DNA from 2 places in the Ruixingdingia sedimenti genome. Region 1 is predicted to be linked to the other one. Evidence: riboswitches for the same ligand, from Rfam matches in the RefSeq annotation. Region 1 holds a riboswitch; the other holds the start of a gene.

What was found. A riboswitch is a leader RNA that binds a small molecule or an ion and turns the genes downstream of it on or off. The one in region 1 is predicted to bind cobalamin.
Region 2: linked by a shared signal. The riboswitch ahead of nrdH (glutaredoxin-like protein NrdH) and the one ahead of RGD00_RS18170 (TonB-dependent receptor plug domain-containing protein) in region 1 are both predicted to bind cobalamin.

The regions. Positions count from the first base shown of each region.
Region 1 covers NZ_JAVKPH010000028.1:5,221-15,120, reverse strand. Annotated here, with positions in the region: gene RGD00_RS18180 (FecCD family ABC transporter permease) at 1-123, opposite strand, end outside; gene RGD00_RS18175 (ABC transporter substrate-binding protein) at 120-866, opposite strand; gene RGD00_RS18170 (TonB-dependent receptor plug domain-containing protein) at 937-2,811, opposite strand; cobalamin riboswitch at 2,963-3,176, opposite strand; gene RGD00_RS18165 (PaaI family thioesterase) at 3,292-3,780, shown strand; gene RGD00_RS18160 (DUF2235 domain-containing protein) at 3,961-5,031, opposite strand; gene RGD00_RS18155 (xanthine dehydrogenase family protein molybdopterin-binding subunit) at 5,018-7,300, opposite strand; gene RGD00_RS18150 (type III PLP-dependent enzyme) at 7,573-8,715, opposite strand; gene RGD00_RS18145 (Lrp/AsnC family transcriptional regulator) at 8,946-9,377, shown strand; gene RGD00_RS18140 (hypothetical protein) at 9,506-9,900, opposite strand, start outside.
Region 2 covers NZ_JAVKPH010000006.1:56,308-66,207, reverse strand. Annotated here, with positions in the region: gene RGD00_RS07400 (homocysteine S-methyltransferase family protein) at 1-972, shown strand, start outside; gene metH (methionine synthase) at 969-3,680, shown strand; cobalamin riboswitch at 3,748-3,934, shown strand; gene nrdH (glutaredoxin-like protein NrdH) at 4,025-4,246, shown strand; gene nrdI (class Ib ribonucleoside-diphosphate reductase assembly flavoprotein NrdI) at 4,251-4,664, shown strand; gene nrdE (class 1b ribonucleoside-diphosphate reductase subunit alpha) at 4,649-6,772, shown strand; gene nrdF (class 1b ribonucleoside-diphosphate reductase subunit beta) at 6,849-7,820, shown strand; gene RGD00_RS07370 (aldehyde dehydrogenase family protein) at 8,309-9,754, shown strand; gene RGD00_RS07365 (RluA family pseudouridine synthase) at 9,764-9,900, opposite strand, start outside.

The DNA.
Region 1 (9,900 bases):
CCGCCCCGCCAGCAGCGCGCCGAGGCTGTCGGCCAGCGACAGCCCCGCCGGGCCGGTCAGCAGCGAGGCCGCGAACAACACCGCGACCAGCAGGCCAAGCGGCGGGGCAAGGCGCAGGGTCATCGCCCCTCCATCGCGCGGCGCGCGGCAGCCATGCCGGCCACGGCCGCCAGCATCGCGGGCGTGCCGCAGGACCAACCCGCATCGGCCAGCGGCACCTGCGCCGCCCGCGCGCGCAGCGCGGCCAGCGCGGGATGGACCAGCAGTTCCTCGGACCGCGAGGCGCCGGGCCAGGGGCGGGCGGTCACGATCACCTGCGGATCCTCCATCACCAACCGTTCCAGGGCCAGCACGCCGCCCCCCGCCACCCCCGCCCGCGCGGCGATATTGGCATAGCCGGTATGGCGCATGATCTCGTCCGCCAGCGTGCCGGTGCCGGTGGTATAGCCGTTAGGGTGGTATTGCGCCGCCGTCACCGGGGGCAGATCCACCCGCAGCGCGGCGAGGGCTGCCTCGAACGCGGCCACCTGCGCCTCTGCCTCTGCCGTGCGGCCCAGGGCCGCGCCGACGGTGCGCATCTGCGCCGCCACATCCTCCAGCCGGTCCACGGGCGGCAGCAGCAGCACCGGCACGCCGAGCCGCTGCAGGATCTCGACCGAGCCGCGGTTGGTGTAGATCCCGCCCAGCACCAGATCGGGGCGCATCAGATAGACCTCTTCGGCGCCGGCGTGGTTGAGCGGATAGGCCGCCGCGCGGTCGGCCATCATCGACATGCGCGGATCGGCAGAGAGGTAGGAGACCGACACCAGCTGCCCCGGCGCCGCCAGCGCCATGGCCAGCTGATCGGTGCACAGGTTGATCGACACCACCCGCAGGGGCGGCGTTCCGGCCCCCGCAATTGCGGGGACCAGCAGGCAAAGCGCCAGCGCGAGCGCCCTAGAAACGCGCGCTGAGGCCGACATAGACCGCCCGGTCCGAGGTGCCATAGCCATTCACCAGCTGATATTGTTCGTCGAACAGGTTTTCCACCCGCAGATAGGCCTCTGCCCGGTCGGAAATCGCATATCCCAGACGGGCGTCCACCAGCGTGTAATCCTTCATCCCCCGCCGCCCGGCGGCATGTTGCAGCGACACGCCCGCCGTCAGCCGGTCGGTCAGCACCGCATCCAGACCCAGGCCCAGTTCGTGCTGCGGCACCCGCGCCCAGGCCGAAGAGGCGTTGGTCTTGCTGTCGATATAGGCATAGCTCGCCGTCAGGCGCAGCCGGTTGGACAGATCGAACGCGCCCTCAAGCTCCACCCCGCTGCGGCGCGAGGTGCCGGGCACCTGGACATAGCAGCCCGGCCAGCCGGAGGCGACCGCGGCCGGACAGGCGGTGCTGGCGAAATCGTAGTCGATGAGATCCTCGACCTCGAGCAGGAAGGCCGTGGCGCGCAGGGTGGTGCGGTCGTCCGGGCGGTATTCGACGCCGAAGTCGAGGGTGCGGCTGGTTTCGGGCTGGTTCGCGACCGACCCATAGGCGCTGTAGAGTTCATAGTTCGAAGGCGCGCGATAGCCCGTGCCCGCCTGCGCGCGGATGGTCAGCCGGTCGGTCGGCCGCCAGGCCAGCGCGATCCGCCCCGTCGTCGCACCGCCGAACAGGGAATGGTCGTCGTGGCGCAGCGTCGTGGCGATGTCGAGCGTCGGCGCCACGGCCCAGTCGATTTCGGCAAAGACGCCGGTGGTGGTGGTGCGGGCAGAGGGTGCGCCATAGGTGCCCGCCGCGTCGTAATCCTCGCGGTTCCAGTCGGCGCCGAAGGCCAGCGTCGCCGCCTGCCCCAGATCGGTCACGCCCTGCCAGGCCAGCGTGCGCCGCGTGCCGGTATAGGTGGTGTCCGAGGTGCCCCAGGCGTTGCCGTCCATGATCCGCCGCTCGATCCGGTAGGTGCTGGCCGACAGTTCATGCGCCACCGGGCCGGTGTCGAATTCGGCGAATACGCGCAGGCCGCCCGAACGGGTCTTGTTGATCTCGTCATAGGGCGGCAGGCCGTCACCCAGGGGAAAACCCTCGTCATAGGCGCCGGTGCTGCGGTCCAGGAACGCCGACAGGCCGATGCGCGCGCCGCCCTCGAGGTTCAGCGCGCCGTTGAACGACACCCGGCTCTGGCGGAAGCCATCGGCCTCGGTGTTGCCCGCGGCCTCGTCGGCGGCGGAAAACCCGTCCGAGACGAACCGGCCGAGCGTGAGCGCCGCCTCGCCCCGGTCGGACTTGTGGGTCAGCCCCCAGATCGCCGAGGCGGTGCCGAAACTGCCGGCCTCGACCGCGAGGGACTGATGCGTGCCCTCCTCGGTCGCGCGCGCGGTGGTGATCGAGATCACCCCGCCGATGGCGCGCGAGCCGTAGAGCGCCGATTGCGACCCGCGCAGCACCTCGACCCGGGACAGGCCGGTGGCCATCGTGCCGCCGAAATCGAACGCCACCTGCGTGCCCGACGGGTCGGTCACGTCGATCCCGTCGACATAGACGCCGACATAGTTCTGCGTGGCCCCGCGCAGGGTGAAGCCCATCTGCGTGCCCGCCGGGCCCCGGCTGCGCAGGCTGAAGCCCGGCAACCGGTCGAGCACGGTGGCCAGCCGCGCGCTGCCGGCCTCGGCCAGCGCCTCGTCGTCGATCACGCTGACCGAGGCGCCGGTGCGGTCGGCCGCGGTGGGGATGCGGTTGGCGGTCAGGACGATCTCGTCCAGCACGGTGGTCTCGGGTTCCGCCCGCAGGGGGGCGGCGCCGGCGACAAAGATGGTGGCAAGTGCGGTAAGGGATGCGAATCTGGTCATGTCCCGGGCCCTCCGATGGCCGTCTGGGCGCCAGGGCGCGGGCCCCGGCGGCGAACGCTGTCGAATGTCCTTGGAAGGGCTGGCCTTCCGCCGACGGTGCTTGCGTCACCACGGGCGGTTGATCCGCCTCCGCCCGCGCCCCTCGCACGGCGGGAAGGTGATCACCTCGGCAGGTCTCCTGGCTCGCGGGTCGCTGCTCGGGCCGGCCTTCCCGGGGAAACCCCCAGTGGCACATATGGCCGTCGCTCGCCGCCTACAGTTGCGGGGGCAGCCGCGGATTGGGCCCATGGGGCTGCACCGCGTTCCCTTTTCATCCGCCGCCCGGACAGGCCCGCACGGCGAAAACCGAAGTGATGCCCTGATAGACCGCGTGGCGCGCATGTCAAGGGCCGATGGGCCGGGCGGCATGCCGCAAGGGAACGGCTCGACACGCCGCACGGGCGGTGCATGCTGGGATGGCGGCGGCACGGAGGGCAAGGGATGACCGGCACGGCATGGATCGCACAACGGCCCGAGGACATGGCGGGGCGCGCGGATCTGGCGGCGATGGCGGGGATCGAGGCGTTGCAGGCGATGCTGCGGGGCGAGATCGCGGCGCCGCCCATCTGCGCCACGATGGATTTCACGATGACCGCGGCGGAACCGGGCCGCGTGCTGTTCCGGGGCCGCGCGGGTTTCGCGCATCTCAACCCGATGGGCACGGTGCACGGCGGCTGGTACGGCGCGATCCTCGACAGCGCGATGGGCTGCGCGGTGATGTCGGTGCTGGCGCGCGGACAGGGCTATACGACGCTGGAATACAAGGTGAACCTGACCCGCGCCCTGCCCCCGGGGACAGAGGCGGAGGCAACGGGCACCGTCGCCCATGCCGGGCGCAGCACCGCCGTCGCCACCGCCGAACTGCGCGGGGTGGCGGACGGCAGGCTTTACGCCAGCGCCAGCACGACCTGCATCATCCTGCCGGGCTGAGGCCCCGGGCGCACCCGGCCCGGCGGTCGGCGCCGGGGCGCTGCCCCGGACCCCGGGATATTTTCAGACAGAAAATGAACAGGGCCGGGGAAGAGCCTGTCCAGCTCATTTTCTGTCCCCAAATATCCCCGCCGGAGGCTCCTGCGCTTTCCCCCCGCACTGCCGCCGGGCGGAGGGCCCCTAGCGCGGCGCGAGGGGCGCGGGCGGGGCGGGGGTGGGGGCCGCGGGGGGTACCGGCAGGGCGGTGGGGTGGATGCGTTCGGAACGGTCGCGCCCCACCACCCGGGGCTTGCGCAGCAGAAAGATCTTGCCCCAGTCGCGCCAGGTGCCGACCATCGGCGCATGCGGATCGCAGGGAAAGCGCGCGTGCCAGCCCGTGGGCAGCGGCAGGCCGCAGGCCTCTGCCTTTTCCAGCATCCAGACCAGCGGGATGTTCGACAGCGGCCGCGCCGCCCGGAACCCGCCCAGTTGCCCGCCGATGTCGCCATGCGCGCCGCGGAACCAGACCTGTTCCACGCTGCCGTCCCATTCCGGCGGGCAGTGCCACAGCACGGGTTCGAACACCACCCGCGTCTCGTGCAGCGCCAGCGCCTGAAAGCCGAAGCGGATCGTCGGCCCCAGCTGGTGGTTGTGAAAGCGGTGCGCGACCTCGGTGAAGCGCCAGACCACCGGCAGCCGCAGGCCGAGCGCCTTGACCGTATCCCAGACCCCCACCATCTGGACCACCACCCCGGGCCGGCAATGGGCCTCGACGAAGGCGCGGGCGGCGGGGGTGTCGGGGCCGGTCTGGTAGTGGCGGTAGGCCAGGCGCACGTTGCGTTCCGTCGCGGCATCGCGCCGCAGCAGCCCCACCCGGTCGATCATTCCGGCAAGCGAGCGCACCGCATAGGCCCCGCGCGAATAGCCGAAAAGATAGATCCGGTCGCCGGGCCGGTAGCGCGAGGCGAGAAAGCCGTAGGCGCGCCGGATCTGCCGGTCGAGCCCCCGGCCCTGCGCCACGTCGCCCGCATGCCGCCAGCCCTGCCATTGCAGCCCCGGTTCGTAATAAAGCGACAGATGCGCGCGCGCCCGCGCCTCCGACAGCAGGCGGAAGGTGAGGCCGGCGTTCGTCTCCTCCCCCGGTTCCAGCGAGGACATGGTGCCGTCGAGGATCACGACATGATCGGTCCCCGCCCGCGAGGGCGGGGGCTCGGGCGTGGCAAGCTCGACCCGGGGCCGGCTGAACCAGCCGAGGATGTCACGCAGACGGATCGTGGCCGGCCTCCTTCAGCCAGGCCCAGACACGCGCGGGCGTGAAGGGCATGTCGACCCGCGCCACGCCCGCGGGCGCCAGCGCGTCGCGCACCGCATTGGCCACCGCCGGCAGCGCGCCCACCGTCCCCGCCTCGCCGCAACCCTTCATGCCGAGCGGGTTGGTGCGCGTCGGCACCGGCACCGAGGCGAGGCGGAAGCGCGGGAAATCGGCGGCGCGCGGCATGGCGTAATCCATGAAGGTCGCGGTCAGCAACTGGCCGTGGGCGTCATGCACCACATGTTCGCACAGCGCCTGCCCCGCCCCCTGCGCGATGCCGCCATGGATCTGCCCCGCCACCAGTTGCGGGTCCAGAAGGTTGCCCAGATCGTCGGCCACCGCATAGGCCACCAGTTCCACCTGCCCGGTTTCCGGGTCCACCTCGACCTCTGCCAGATGCGCGCCGTTGGGATAGGACCGGCCGGCCAGCTTCGCCTCTGCCGCGTGGCGCAGAAGGTCGGTGCGCCCGCGCGCGCGGGCGAGGTCCGCCGCCTCGAGCAGCGTCAGCGTGCGGTTCGACCCGGGCGCGCGGAAAGCGCCCTCGGCAAAGGCGGGTTCGGCCCCCAGTTCGCCGGCGAGGAAAGGGGTGAAGGCCGCGACCATCGCCGTGACGGCGGCCAGTGTCGCATTGGTCTGCGTCGTCACCGAACGCGAGCCCCCGGTGCCGCCGCCTTTCGCGATCCGGTCGCTGTCGCCCTGCACCACGCGGATCGCCGCCATCGGAATGCCGGTCTGTTCCGACAGGAAGCGGGCATAGACGGTCTCGTGCCCCTGCCCGTTCGACTGCGTGCCGACCAGCAGGTCCACCGTGCCATCGGCATTGAACACCACCGTCGCGCCCTCGGTCGGATCGCCCAGGATCGCCTCGACGTAATAGGCCAGCCCCATGCCCCGCAGCCGCCCCCGCCCGGCAGAGGCCGCGCGCCGGGCGGGAAAGCCCGCCACATCGGCTTCGGCCCGCAACCGCGCCAGAACGCGGGGAAAATCGCCCACGTCATAGGTTTCGCCCGAGGGCGTGCGATAGGGGAAGGTACGGATGAAATTCGCCTCGCGCAGCGCGAAGGGATCGGTGCCCATCTGCCGCGCGGCCTCGTCCATCGCGCGTTCCAGGGTATAGATCGCCTCGGGCCGCCCCGCGCCGCGATAGGCATCGACCTGGGTGGTATTGGTGTAATAGCCGCGCGCGACCGCATGGGCGGCGGGGATGTCATAGACCCCGGTCAGCACCTTGGACGAAATGTCGGCCTGGATGATCTGGCCGTTCTGCGAATTGTAGGCGCCGAGGTTGCAGGCGATATCCACCCGGTAGGCGGTGATGCGGCGGGCGGCGTCGAAGGCCAGCACCGCCTCGGACACCAGATCGCGGCCCCCGTTGTCGGACAGCATCGATTCGGTGCGATCCGCCATCCAGCGAACGGGGCGGCGCAGAAGGCGCGCGATATGGGCGAGGACGGGGTATTCGGGATAGTTCGTGGCCTTCATGCCGAAGCCGCCGCCCACGTCGGGCGTGGTGACGCGCAGGTCGGCGGGATCCATCCCCAGATGCGCGGCCACGCGGGTGCGGATGTTCCAGACCCCCTGCCCGTTCACGCACAGATGGATGCGCCCGTCTTCCCAGTCGGCAAAGGCGGCGCGGGGCTCCATCGCGTTGGCGATGATGCGGTTGTCCTCGACCCGCAGGCGCACGACATGGGCGGCGGCGGCGATGGCGGCATCGACCGCGGCCGCATCGCCCAGTTCCCAGCGGAAGGCGCAGTTGTCGGGCGCGGCGGCGGGATGCAGCGGTTCGCCCCCCGGGGCGAGCGCCAGATGGACGGGGCGCTCGGCCAGATCCGGCTCGATCAGTTCGGCCGCGTCGCGCGCGGCGTCCGGCGTATCGGCGACGACGACCGCCAGCGCCTCGCCCACGAACCGCACCCGCCCGGTGGCCAGCAAGGGCCGCAGCGGCGCCGCGCCCCGGCTGCCGTCGCGGTTGCGGGTGGTGGTGGCCTTCATGTCGAGGTCCACCCCCGCGGCCAGCAGATCCCCGGCCGCCAGCACCAGATGCACCCCCGGCGCCGCGCGCGCGGCGGTGAGGTCGAGGGCGCGGATGTCGGCATGGGCGACCTGCGACCGCAGGAAATGCACATGCAGCGCGCCGGGCGGGGCGATGTCGTCGACATAGCGCCCCCGCCCGGTCAGAAGCCGGATATCCTCGACCCGCCCGCCCTGCGCCTTGCCGTAGCCCATGTCGCCTCCCGCTGCATCGCGGGGCCAGACTAGTGCGCAGGGCGGGCTTGTCCAGAGATGGGGCGCATTCGACCGGTTTTCCGGCGGTTGCGCAGGTGGAGAGGGCAGCGGCGGGGGTTTCACACCCCCGCACCCCCGTGGGATATTTAGGGACAGAAAGTGAAGAAAGGCGCGGACAAGTGGCTGACCTTTTCACTTTCTGTCGTCAAATATCCCGGGGGTCCGGGGGCTGGCCCCCGGCGCTGTCGGTATCATACGCAGGCCGGCTGCGGTCAGTGCAGGCTCAGCACGGTCTCGATCGCCACGTCGCCGAAGCCGTTGAAGCGCGTGTTGGTCGCCACCGAATAGGCGCCGAGGCCGTGGAACAGCACATAGTCGTCCTCGGCGATGTCGCCGGGCAGCGGCAGTTCGCCCGGCAGGCGGTCGACGCTGTCGCAGGTGGGGCCGAAGACGATGCGGGGCCGCGGCGCGCCGGTGCGGCGGGCGCCCTCGGGGGTGATCACCTCCACCCGGTCGATGATGCCGATCACCGGCAGTTCGTCGAGGTTGCCGTAGGTGCCGTCGTTGAGGAACACATGCGCATCGTCCCGCACCGCCTTGACGCGGGCGGCGAGGCTGAAGGATTCCGCCACCAGCGCGCGGCCCGGTTCGCACACCAGCGCCGGGCGCGCGTCGCCGAAGGCCTCGGCCGTCACGCGGCCGATCAGGGCGAAGGTCGCCTCGATCTGCGGCACGACATCGGACAGCCGGTGCGAGGGAAAGCCCCCGCCGACGTTCAGCCGCGCGATGCGCACGCCCGCGTCGCGCGCGATCTGCGCGGCGGTGCGGATATAGGCCTCCCATGCCGCCGGGTCGGTGCATTGCGTGCCGGGGTGGAAGGTGATCGAGGGGACGAAGCCCGCCGCCGCCACCCGTGCCAGCAGTTCGGTGGCCAGTTCCACCGTCGCCCCGAACTTGGCGCCGAAGTTGTAGGCCGCGCCCTGCACCGGCAGCTTGAAGCGCACGGTGATCTCGGTCCCCGCGGCGGGCACGAGGTCGATCAGCTTCGACAGTTCGCTGTGCGAATCGACCGAGTAGGAGCAGACGCCATGCGCCACCGCCACGGCGATTTCGGACCGCGCGCGCACCGGGTTGTTGTAGTGCAGCGCCGCCTCGGGGCAGAGCCGGCGGATCATGCGGATCTCGGCCGGCGAGGCCACGTCGAACCCGTGCACGCCCGCGGCGGCCAGATTCTCGATCACCACTTCCTCGGGGTTCGACTTCACCGCATAGGTGACGAGCCCCGGAAAGCCGTCGATGAAACGGCGCGCGGCCGCCTGCAGCACACCGGGCGAGAAGAAAAGCACCGGGTTTTCAGGCTGTTGATGCGCGAGGAATTCGGCAGGGTGAGCCCAGATCGTCTTCGAGAGTCCCATCGGCCAGGTCCTTTCATTCAGCCAACAGAACGCAAGGTCCTTGCCCCGGCGGAACGGGTTGGGAGACGCTCGCGCGTTTCATCCAACCAGGCCAGGTGCGTATGAGCCGCCCTTTTCCTGTAGTGATTAGGATGCCGCATATGGATGACAACTTCACCGAGCGGAAGTGTAGAAATGCCGCGAACTGTCGTTATAATGACGAAAGGGTCGGTCAAACTGACAGGTGTGCAATGGACGACACGGATCGGGCGATCATTGCGCTTCTGGGCGAGGATGCGCGCATGCCGGTGGCGACGCTGGCGCGGCGGCTGAAGGTCGCGCGGTCCACCATCCAGGCGCGGCTGGAACGGCTGGAAACCTCTGGCGCGATCACGGGATATACGGTGAAACTGGGCGCGGCGGCGCGCGGCGGGCGGATCCGGGCGAGCGTGCTGCTGACGGTGGAACCGCGCGCGCAGGCAAATATCCTGAGCCGGCTGAAGTCGATACCGGAGGTCGAGGTGGCGCATTCGACCTCGGGCCGGTTCGACCTGCTGGTGCAGATCGCGGCGCCGACGACGACGCAGCTCGACGACGTGCTGGACCGGATCGGGGCGATGACCGGGGTCAAGTCGTCGGAATCGCTCATCCACCTGTCCACCCGGATCGACCGGGCGGTGTGAGGGGTGCGCCGCCGGGGGGACGGGTTCGGGTCCTCAGCTTCCCTTCGATACCATCTCCGCCGCCTGCATTCGTGCCAAGGCAAGCGTTTCTGCCGCGATTGCGCCGTCGAAGGCGCCCAAGTGTTCGATCAGAAGAGGCGGAAGTACAGACTCCAGTACCTCATACTGATCTTCGGTGAACCGACACCACCGCTCCATAAACCGCGCATCCCAGTGGTGCGGTTCGAATATCGGTAGAGATCGGCAAGGATTGTCGCCCCCGTCGGACTGCCCGCATCACGCTCATGGCAGGCGACCCCCAGTATGAGCCCCGGCAGGTAGTAACGGAAATCCGGCGGCATCATCGAACTGATGAGGCTGTAGTCCACAACGTCGTTGATCTGTTCGGCAACCTGGTGCCAGGTCGATGGCGTCAGGTCGTGTTGCGGGCCGTCATCCCCGGCGAACAGCAGTCCGGTGCCGGAGGCGGTTGCGCCTGCGGTCGGGAATACCTCTGCAAGCCGGATGGCGAGATCGTCTTTCA
Region 2 (9,900 bases), on a different contig from region 1:
ATCCTGATCCTCGACGGGGCGATGGGGACGCAGATCCAGGGCCTCGGCCTGTCGGAGGAGGATTATGCCGGCCATGGCGCGGGCTGCGCCTGCCGCCACCATTCGGATCACCCCCAGAAGGGCAACAACGACCTTCTGATCCTGACCCAGCCCGAGGCGATCGAAGAGATCCACTTCAAATACGCCATGGCCGGGGCGGATATCGTGGAAACCAACACCTTTTCCGCCACCACCATCGCGCAGGCGGACTACGGGATGGAATCGGCGGTGCACGACCTCAACGCCGAGGGCGCGCGGATCGTGCGCCGGGCGCTGGACCGGGCGACCGCCATCGACGGCAAGCCCCGGTTCGTCGCAGGCGCCGTGGGGCCGACGAACCGCACGGCCTCGCTGTCGCCCGATGTGAACAACCCCGGCTATCGCGCCGTCACCTTCGACGATCTGCGCATGGCCTATGGCCAGCAGATCCGGGCGCTGATCGAAGGCGGGGCCGACATCATCCTGGTCGAGACGATCTTCGACACACTGAACGCCAAGGCCGCGATCTTCGCCTGTTTCGAGGCGTTCGCCGAACATGGCACCCGCCTGCCGGTGATGATTTCCGGCACAATCACCGATGCCTCCGGCCGCACGCTGTCGGGCCAGACGCCCACGGCCTTCTGGCATTCGGTACGCCATGCGCGGCCCTTCACCGTGGGGCTGAACTGCGCATTGGGCGCCGCCGCGATGCGCCCGCATCTGGCCGAACTGGCCGCGGTGGCCGACACCTTCACCTGCGCCTATCCCAACGCGGGCCTGCCCAACGCCTTCGGCCAGTATGACGAGGGGCCCGAGGATACCGCAGCCCAGATCGGCGATTTCGCCCGCGAGGGACTGGTGAATGTCGTCGGCGGCTGCTGCGGCACCACGCCCGACCATATCCGTGCGATCGCCGACGCCATCGCCCCCTTCCCGCCGAGGGTAGTGAAATGACCCGTTACCTGCGCCTTTCGGGCCTCGAGCCCTTCGTCCTGACGCCCGACATCCCCTTCGTCAACGTGGGCGAACGGACGAACGTCACCGGATCCGCCCGGTTCCGCAAGCTGATCACCAACCGCGATTACGCCGCCGCGCTGGATGTCGCGCGCGATCAGGTGGAAAACGGCGCGCAGGTCATCGACATCAACATGGACGAGGGCCTGATCGATTCGAAGGCCGCGATGGTCGAGTTCCTGAACCTCGTCGCGTCGGAACCCGACATCGCCCGCGTGCCGGTGATGATCGACAGTTCCAAATGGGAGGTGATCGAGGCCGGGCTGAAATGCGTGCAGGGCAAGCCCATCGTCAACTCCATCAGCATGAAGGAGGGCGAGGACCAGTTCCGCGAACAGGCGGGCCTGTGCCTTGCCTATGGCGCGGCCGTGGTGGTGATGGCCTTCGACGAGACCGGGCAGGCCGACAGTTTCGAGCGCAAGATCGAGATCTGCGCCCGCGCCTACCGGATTCTGGTGGACGAGGTGGGTTTTCCGCCAGAGGACATCATCTTCGACCCCAACGTCTTTGCCGTGGCGACGGGGATCGAGGAACACAACAACTACGGCGTCGATTTCATCGAGGCCACCCGCTGGATCCGCCAGAACCTGCCCCATGCGCATGTGTCGGGCGGGGTTTCCAACCTGTCGTTCAGTTTCCGCGGCAACGAACCCGTGCGCGAGGCGATGCATGCCGTGTTCCTCTACCACGCCATTCAGGCGGGGATGGACATGGGCATCGTCAACGCCGGGCAGCTGGCCGTCTATGACCAGATCGAACCCGACCTGCGCGAGGCCTGCGAGGATGTGGTCCTGAACCGCCGCGCGGATTCGACCGAACGGCTGCTGGAAATCGCCGAACGGTTCAAGGGCGGCGCGAAGGAAGAAAAGGTCCGCGATCTGGCGTGGCGCGACTGGCCGGTGGAAAAGCGGCTGGAACATGCGCTGGTCAACGGCATCACCGAATTCATCGAGGCCGATACCGAGGCCGCCCGTCTGGCCGCCACCCGCCCGCTCGACGTGATCGAGGGGCCGCTGATGGCGGGCATGAACGTGGTCGGCGACCTCTTCGGCGCGGGCAAGATGTTCCTGCCGCAGGTGGTGAAATCGGCCCGCGTGATGAAACAGGCGGTGGCCGTGCTGTTGCCGCATATGGAGGCCGAAAAGGCCGCGAACGGCGGCACGGGGCGCGAGGCCGCCGGCCGGGTGCTGATGGCGACGGTGAAGGGCGATGTGCACGACATCGGCAAGAACATCGTCGGCGTCGTGCTGGCCTGCAACAACTACGAGATCATCGACCTCGGCGTGATGGTGCCGCCGCAGAAGATCCTTCAGGTTGCGCGCGAGGAAAAGGTGGATGTGATCGGGCTTTCCGGCCTCATCACGCCGTCCCTGGACGAAATGGTCCACATGGCGGCAGAGATGGAGCGCGAAGGCTTCGACATCCCGCTGCTGATCGGCGGGGCCACGACGTCGAAGGTGCACACGGCGGTCAAGATCGCGCCGCGCTATAAACGGTCGCAGGCGGTCTATGTCACCGACGCCAGCCGCGCGGTGGGCGTGGTCAGCCAGTTGCTGTCGCCCACGCAGAAGACGGCCTATGTCGAAAGCGTCCGCGCCGAATATGTGGATGTGGCCGAACGCCACGAACGCGCCGAACGCGCGAAACAGCGCGTGCCGCTGGCCACCGCCCGGGCGAATGCGATGAAGATCGACTGGTCCGCCCATGCCGCCACCGCGCCGAAATTCACCGGCACGCGGGTGATCGACGACTGGGATCTGGCGGACATCGCGCGCTATATCGACTGGACCCCGTTCTTCCAGACGTGGGAACTGAAAGGCGTCTACCCCCGCATCCTCGACGACGAAAAACAGGGCGAGGCGGCGCGGCAGCTGTTCGCCGAGGCGCAGGAAATGCTGTCCCGCATCATTTCCGAACGCTGGTTCAGGCCGCGGGCGGTGGTGGGCTTCTGGCCCGCGAATACGGTGGGCGACGACATCCGCCTATATACCGGCGACGACCGGGCAGAGGTGTTAGCGACGCTGCACACCCTGCGCCAGCAGACGCAGAAACGCGACGGGCGGCCGAACCTTGCGCTGGCCGATTTCGTGGCGCCCGAGGGCCGGCCCGACTGGGTGGGCGGCTTCGTCGTGACCGCGGGGCCCGAGGAATCGGAAATCGCCGCACGCTATGAACGCGCCAACGACGATTACGCCGCGATCATGGTCAAGGCGCTGTCCGACCGGATCGCAGAGGCGATGGCGGAAATGCTGCACGAACGGGTGCGCAAGGACCTGTGGGGTTATGCCCCGGACGAGGCGTTCACGCCGCAGGAACTGATCGCCGAACCCTACAAGGGCATCCGCCCCGCCCCCGGCTATCCGGCGCAGCCCGACCATACGGAAAAGACCACCCTTTTCCGCCTGCTGGATGCCGAGGCCGCGACGGGCGTGCAGTTGACGGAAAGCATGGCGATGTGGCCGGGATCGTCGGTGTCCGGCCTCTATATCGGCCATCCCGACAGCTATTATTTCGGCGTCGCCAAGGTGGAACGCGATCAGGTCGAGGATTACGCCGCCCGCAAGGGAATGAGTGTGGCCGAAACCGAACGCTGGCTGGCGCCGATCCTGAACTATGTGCCGGTCGACGGGAAAAAGTCTGCCGCCTGACCCACAACATTTTGCGCCCCCCGCCTTCCACCCGTTGATATGTGGTTGACCGGGGGCGCCGATCAGGGCTAACTGAACCCGTCATGGTTCCCCCGGGGTGACTCGGGGGTGAAAAGGGAAGCCGGTGGAATTCCGGCGCTGCCCCCGCAGCTGTAAGCGGATAGCAAGGTCGAACCGCCACTGGGAAGCCCCCGGGAAGGCCGGCCAAGCTGCGACCCGCGAGCCAGAAGACCTGCCAGGACGATGCGAACGAAACCGTGCGGCGGGCGCGGGGGCGTGGGTTCCGGCCGGCCTGTCGCCTGCCCGATCCGCCCCCTGTCCACCGCCACCAGAGGGACAGGCCCATGACCATCACCGTCTATTCCAAACCCGCCTGCGTGCAGTGCACCGCGACCACCCGCGCGCTGGATGCCAGGGGGATCGCCTACAGCGTCATCGACCTGACCGAGGATGCCGATGCGATGGAACGGGTAACGGCGATGGGCTATCGGCAGGCCCCCGTCGTGGTGGCGGGCGAGGCGCATTGGGCGGGCTTTCGCCCCGACATGATCGGCCGCCTGTCCTAGGCCGATGGCGGGGCTGGTCTGGTATTCCTCGGCCTCGGGGAACACGGCGCGTTTCGTGGCGCGGTTGGGGCGGGATGCGCTGCGCATCCCGATCGCACCGGCGGAACCGATGCCGGAACCGGCGGCGCCTTACGTCCTGATCTGCCCCACCTATGCCGATGGGCAGGGCCGGGGCGCGGTGGCCAAACAGGTGATCCGCTTTCTCAACGACCCCGCCCGCCGCGCGCCGTTGCGCGGGGTCATCGCCGGCGGCAACCGCAATTTCGGCGCGCATTTCGCCTGCGCCGGGGATGTGATCGCCGCGAAATGCAACGTACCCGTGCTGTATCGTTTCGAACTGGCCGGGACAGAGACCGACATCGCCCGCGTGCGCGCGGGGCTTGCGACATATCTGGGGGCCGAATGCTTGACGCCGTGAAACCCGCGCTGGATTACCACGCGCTGAATGCGATGCTGAACCTCTATGATGCCGAGGGGAAGATCCGGTTCGACGCCGACCGCATGGCCGCGCGGCAGTATTTCCTGCAACATGTCAACCAGAATACCGTGTTTTTCCATAGCCTTGACGAAAAGCTCGGCTATCTGGTGGACGAAGGTTATTACGAGCCCGAGGTTCTGGATCAGTATTCGAAGAACTTCCAGCGCCGGATCTGGAACGAGGTCTACAAGCGCAAGTTCCGCTTCCCGACCTTCCTTGGCGCGTTCAAGTATTACACCGGCTACACGCTGAAAACCCGCGACGGGCACCGGTATCTGGAACGCTACGAGGACCGGGTGGTGATGGTCGCCCTGACGCTGGCGCGCGGCGACGAGGCATTGGCGCTGCGTTTCATGGACGAGATCATTTCCGGCCGTTTCCAGCCCGCGACACCGACATTCCTGAACGCCGGCAAGAAAAGCCGCGGCGAGTTGATTTCCTGTTTCCTGCTGCGGGTCGAGGACAACATGGAAAGCATCGGCCGGTCGATCAATTCCGCCCTGCAACTGTCGAAACGCGGCGGCGGCGTGGCGCTGATGCTGACCAACCTGCGCGAAGCGGGCGCGCCGATCAAGGGGATCGAGAACCAGTCCTCGGGCGTCATCCCGGTGATGAAACTGCTGGAGGATTCGTTCAGCTATGCCAACCAGTTGGGCGCGCGGCAGGGGGCGGGGGCGGTGTACCTCAACGCGCATCATCCTGATATATTGCGGTTTCTGGATACCAAGCGCGAGAATGCCGACGAAAAGATCCGCATCAAGACGCTGAGCCTCGGCGTCGTCATTCCCGATGTGACCTTCGATCTGGCGCGGCGGAACGCCGACATGTACCTGTTTTCGCCCCATGACGTGCAGGCCGTCTATGGCGTGCCGTTTTCAGAAATTTCCGTCACCGAGAAATATGCCGAGATGGTCGACGACAAGCGCATCCGCAAGCGGAAGATCAACGCGCGGGCCTTCTTCCAGACGCTGGCGGAAATCCAGTTCGAATCCGGCTATCCCTATATCATGTTCGAGGACACGGTGAACCGCGCCAATCCGGTGCACGGGCGCATCACCATGTCGAACCTGTGTTCGGAAATCCTTCAGGTCAACGAGGCGTCGGAATACAACGAGGATCTGTCCCATGCGCATCTCGGCACCGACATTTCCTGCAACCTCGGGTCGCTCAACATCGCCGCCACCATGGACGGGCCGGATTTCGGCGCCACGGTGGAAACGGCGATCCGCGCGCTGACCGCGGTGTCGGAGATGTCGTCCATCGCGGCCGTGCCCTCGATCCGCCGCGGCAATGACGAGGCGCATGCCGTCGGGCTCGGCCAGATGAACCTGCACGGCTTCCTTGCGCGGGAACGCATCCACTACGGCAGCCCCGAGGGGGTGGAGTTCACCTCGGTCTATTTCGCCGCCGTGGCCTATCACGCCATCCGCGCCTCCTGCCTGCTGGCACAGGAAAAGGGCGCGGTGTTCAGGGATTTCGAGAAATCGAAATACGCGGACGGGTCGTTCTTCGACAAATACACGGCCCGCGACTGGCTGCCCACCCTGCCCGAAGTCGTACGCCTGTTCGGAAACATCCCGCTGCCCACGCGCGCGGACTGGGCGAAACTGCGGGCCGATGTGATGCAACACGGGCTCTACAACCGCAATCTTCAGGCGGTGCCGCCCACGGGGTCGATCAGCTACATCAACAACGCGACCTCCTCCATCCACCCCATCGTGGCGAAGATCGAGATCCGCAAGGAAGGCAAGATCGGCCGGGTCTATTACCCCGCGCCGTTCATGACCAACGACAACCTCGACTACTACCGCGATGCTTATGACATCGGGCCCGAGGCGATCATCGACACCTATGCGGCGGCGACCGAACATGTCGATCAGGGCCTGTCGCTGACCCTGTTCTTCCCGGCAGAGGCCACGACGCGCGACATCAACCGGACGCAGATCCATGCGTGGCGGAAGGGAATCAAGACCATCTACTACATCCGCCTGCGCCAGACCGCGCTGGAGGGAACCGAGGTGCAGGGCTGCGTGTCCTGCACGTTGTGAGACCGGCGCGGCCGGGGGGCCAGCCCCCCGGACCCCCCGGGAGTATTTTTGGCAAGATGAAGAAAGGTTCTTCACGATGAAGGATCACGCGATGCGGGCGCCCTTGCGCGCGATCAACTGGAACCGGCTGGAGGACGAGAAGGACCTGGAGGTCTGGAACCGGCTGACGGTGAACTTCTGGCTGCCGGAAAAGGTGCCGTTGTCGAACGACGTGCAGTCCTGGGCGACGCTGCGGCCAGAGGAACGCGAACTGACCATCCGCGTGTTCACCGGCCTGACGCTGCTCGACACGGTGCAGAACACGGTGGGCGCGCCCTCGATGTTGCCCGACGCCATCACCCCGCATGAAGAGGCCGTGCTGACCAACATCGCCTTCATGGAGGCGGTCCACGCGCGGTCCTATTCGTCCATCTTCTCTACCCTCTGCCTGACGAAAGAGGTGGACGAGGCTTTCCGCTGGTCCGAGGACAACCCGCATCTGCAAGCCAAGGCGCGGCTGATCGTCAGGGAATACGGGGCCCGGGCCGACCCGCTGAAGCGCAAGATCGCCAGCGTGTTCCTCGAATCCTTCCTGTTCTATTCGGGCTTCTACCTGCCGATGTACTGGTCCAGCCGGGCCCGGCTGACCAATACCGCCGACCTGATCCGCCTGATCATCCGGGACGAGGCGGTGCACGGCTATTACATCGGCTACAAATACCAGCGCGGGCTGGAACGGGTGCCCGAGGCGCGCCGGCAGGAGTTGAAGGATTTCGCCTTTGCCCTGATGTTCGACCTTTACGAGATCGAGGCGAAATATACCGCCGAACTCTATGACGGTATCGGGCTGACCGAGGATGTGAAGGCCTTCCTGCACTACAATGCCAACAAGGCGTTGCAGAACCTCGGCTACGAGGCGCTGTTCCCGCCCGCCGCCTGCGAGGTGAACCCGGCGATCCTGGCGGCGCTGAGCCCCGACAGCGAGAACCACGATTTCTTTTCGGGCTCGGGATCGTCCTATGTCATCGGCAAGGCCGTGGCGACCGAGGATGAGGACTGGGATTTCTGACGAACAAGGGCGGCCCGAAAGGCCGCCCGTCAGGCCGCTGTCTGCGGCTGCCCCGGTTTGCTTGCTGGTCGGATTGCGCGCTGCCTGGGATGCAAGGCATCCTGGGTGGCTGGCCCTTACTCGCTGACCCGGAGGAGAGAGCTTGCTTGCGTGATGCTGGCTGGCCTTCTTGAGACCCGATATAGGCCGCCGCAGCAGGGCTGTCAATAAATTCCCGCAAAATCAAATAGTTGACAGAAATCGTCGGGTGTTTGCCCGACGCTTTCGGTCGGGCATCGCCGCACAGGCGCAACCGCCTGAGCGGACAGGGAAAAGCCCGCACGCCCCGACTGCGCGCGCGCAGCCTTCGGGAAAGCGCGGCCCGCCACGGCTGCGGCAGCAGGTCGCAGGTGGCCGCATTGCCCGCAGGCCCCGGCGCGGGCTGGACACGCGCCGCGCGCCGCCGCATCCTCTGCCCACAGCCCCCGGCCCGCGAAGAGGATGCCCCGATGCTCGACAAACGTCTGTTCTACATCAACGGCAAATGGGTCGCGCCCGCCGTCGCGCGCGACCATGCGGTGATCGACCCCGCGACCGAGGAATCCTGCGCCACGATCAGCCTCGGCGGGCAGGCCGATACCGACGCCGCCGTGGCCGCCGCGAAGGACGCCTTCGACGACTGGGCCGCCACGCCCCCGGCGGAACGGCTGGCGCTGGTGGAACGGCTTCTGGCCATCTACGAATCGCGGCTGGACGAAATGGGCCGCGCGATCAGCCTGGAAATGGGCGCGCCGATCGACATGGCGCGGCGGTCGCAGGCCACATCCGGCAGCTGGCACATCCGCAACTTCATCACCGCCTTCAAACATGTCGAGTGGATCCGCCCCCTCGGCCCCCACACCCCCAACGACCGCATCGCGCTGGAACCCATCGGGGTGGTGGGCCTGATCACGCCTTGGAACTGGCCGATGAACCAGGTGACGCTGAAGGTCACGCCGGCGCTGCTGGCGGGCTGCACCATGGTGCTGAAACCCTCGGAAGAGGCACCGCTGTCGTCCATGCTGTTCGCGGAAATGCTGCACGAGGCGGGCGTGCCCAAGGGTGTCTTCAATCTGGTGAACGGCGACGGCGCGGGTGTGGGCACGCAACTGTCGGCCCACCGGGATGTGAACATGATCTCGTTCACCGGATCGACCCGCGCGGGCAAGGCGATCAGCCGCACGGCGGCCGAAACGCTGAAACGGGTGACGCTGGAACTGGGCGGCAAGGGGGCCAATCTGGTCTTTGCCGATGCCGATCCGATGGCGGTGCGGCGCGGCGTGCAGCACATGTTCGAGAACTCGGGCCAAAGCTGCAACGCGCCCTCGCGCATGCTGGTGGAACGGCCGATCTACGATCAGGCGGTGGAAATCGCCCGTCAGGTGGCCGAGGAAACGCGCGTCGCCTCGCCCCGCGAACATGGGGGCCATATCGGCCCGGTGATCAACCGCCGCCAGTGGGACCAGATCCAGGGCTATATCCAGAAGGGCATCGACGAGGGCGCGCGGCTGGTCGCCGGCGGTCCGGGCCTGCCCGAGGGGATGAACAAGGGCTTCTACGTCCGCCCCACCGTCTTTGCCGATGTGAAACCCGGCATGACCATCGAACGCGAGGAAATCTTCGGCCCCGTTCTGGCGATGATGCCCTTCGACACCGAGGATCAGGCGGTGCGCATCGCCAACGACACGCCCTATGGCCTGACCAACTATGTCCAAAGCGGGGACGGCGCGCGGCGCAACCGGCTGGCGCGGCGGCTGCGTTCGGGCATGGTGGAAATGAACGGCAAGTCCCGGTCAGCCGGCGCGCCCTTCGGCGGCATCAAGGCATCGGGCCGCGCGCGCGAGGGCGGGGTCTGGGGGATCGAGGAATTCCTCGAATCCAAGGCGATTTCCGGCTGGGATCCCGACAGGGGCTAGGATGCGGCCTCAGAACGGACAGGGGGCGGTGAAGGTCATCATCTGCCCCGTGCCCGGGTGGCGCAGGCGCAGGCTTTCGGCGTGCAGCATCAGCCGCGGAAAGGCGCGCGCCGGGCCGGTGGCATAGATCGGGTCGCCCAGGATCG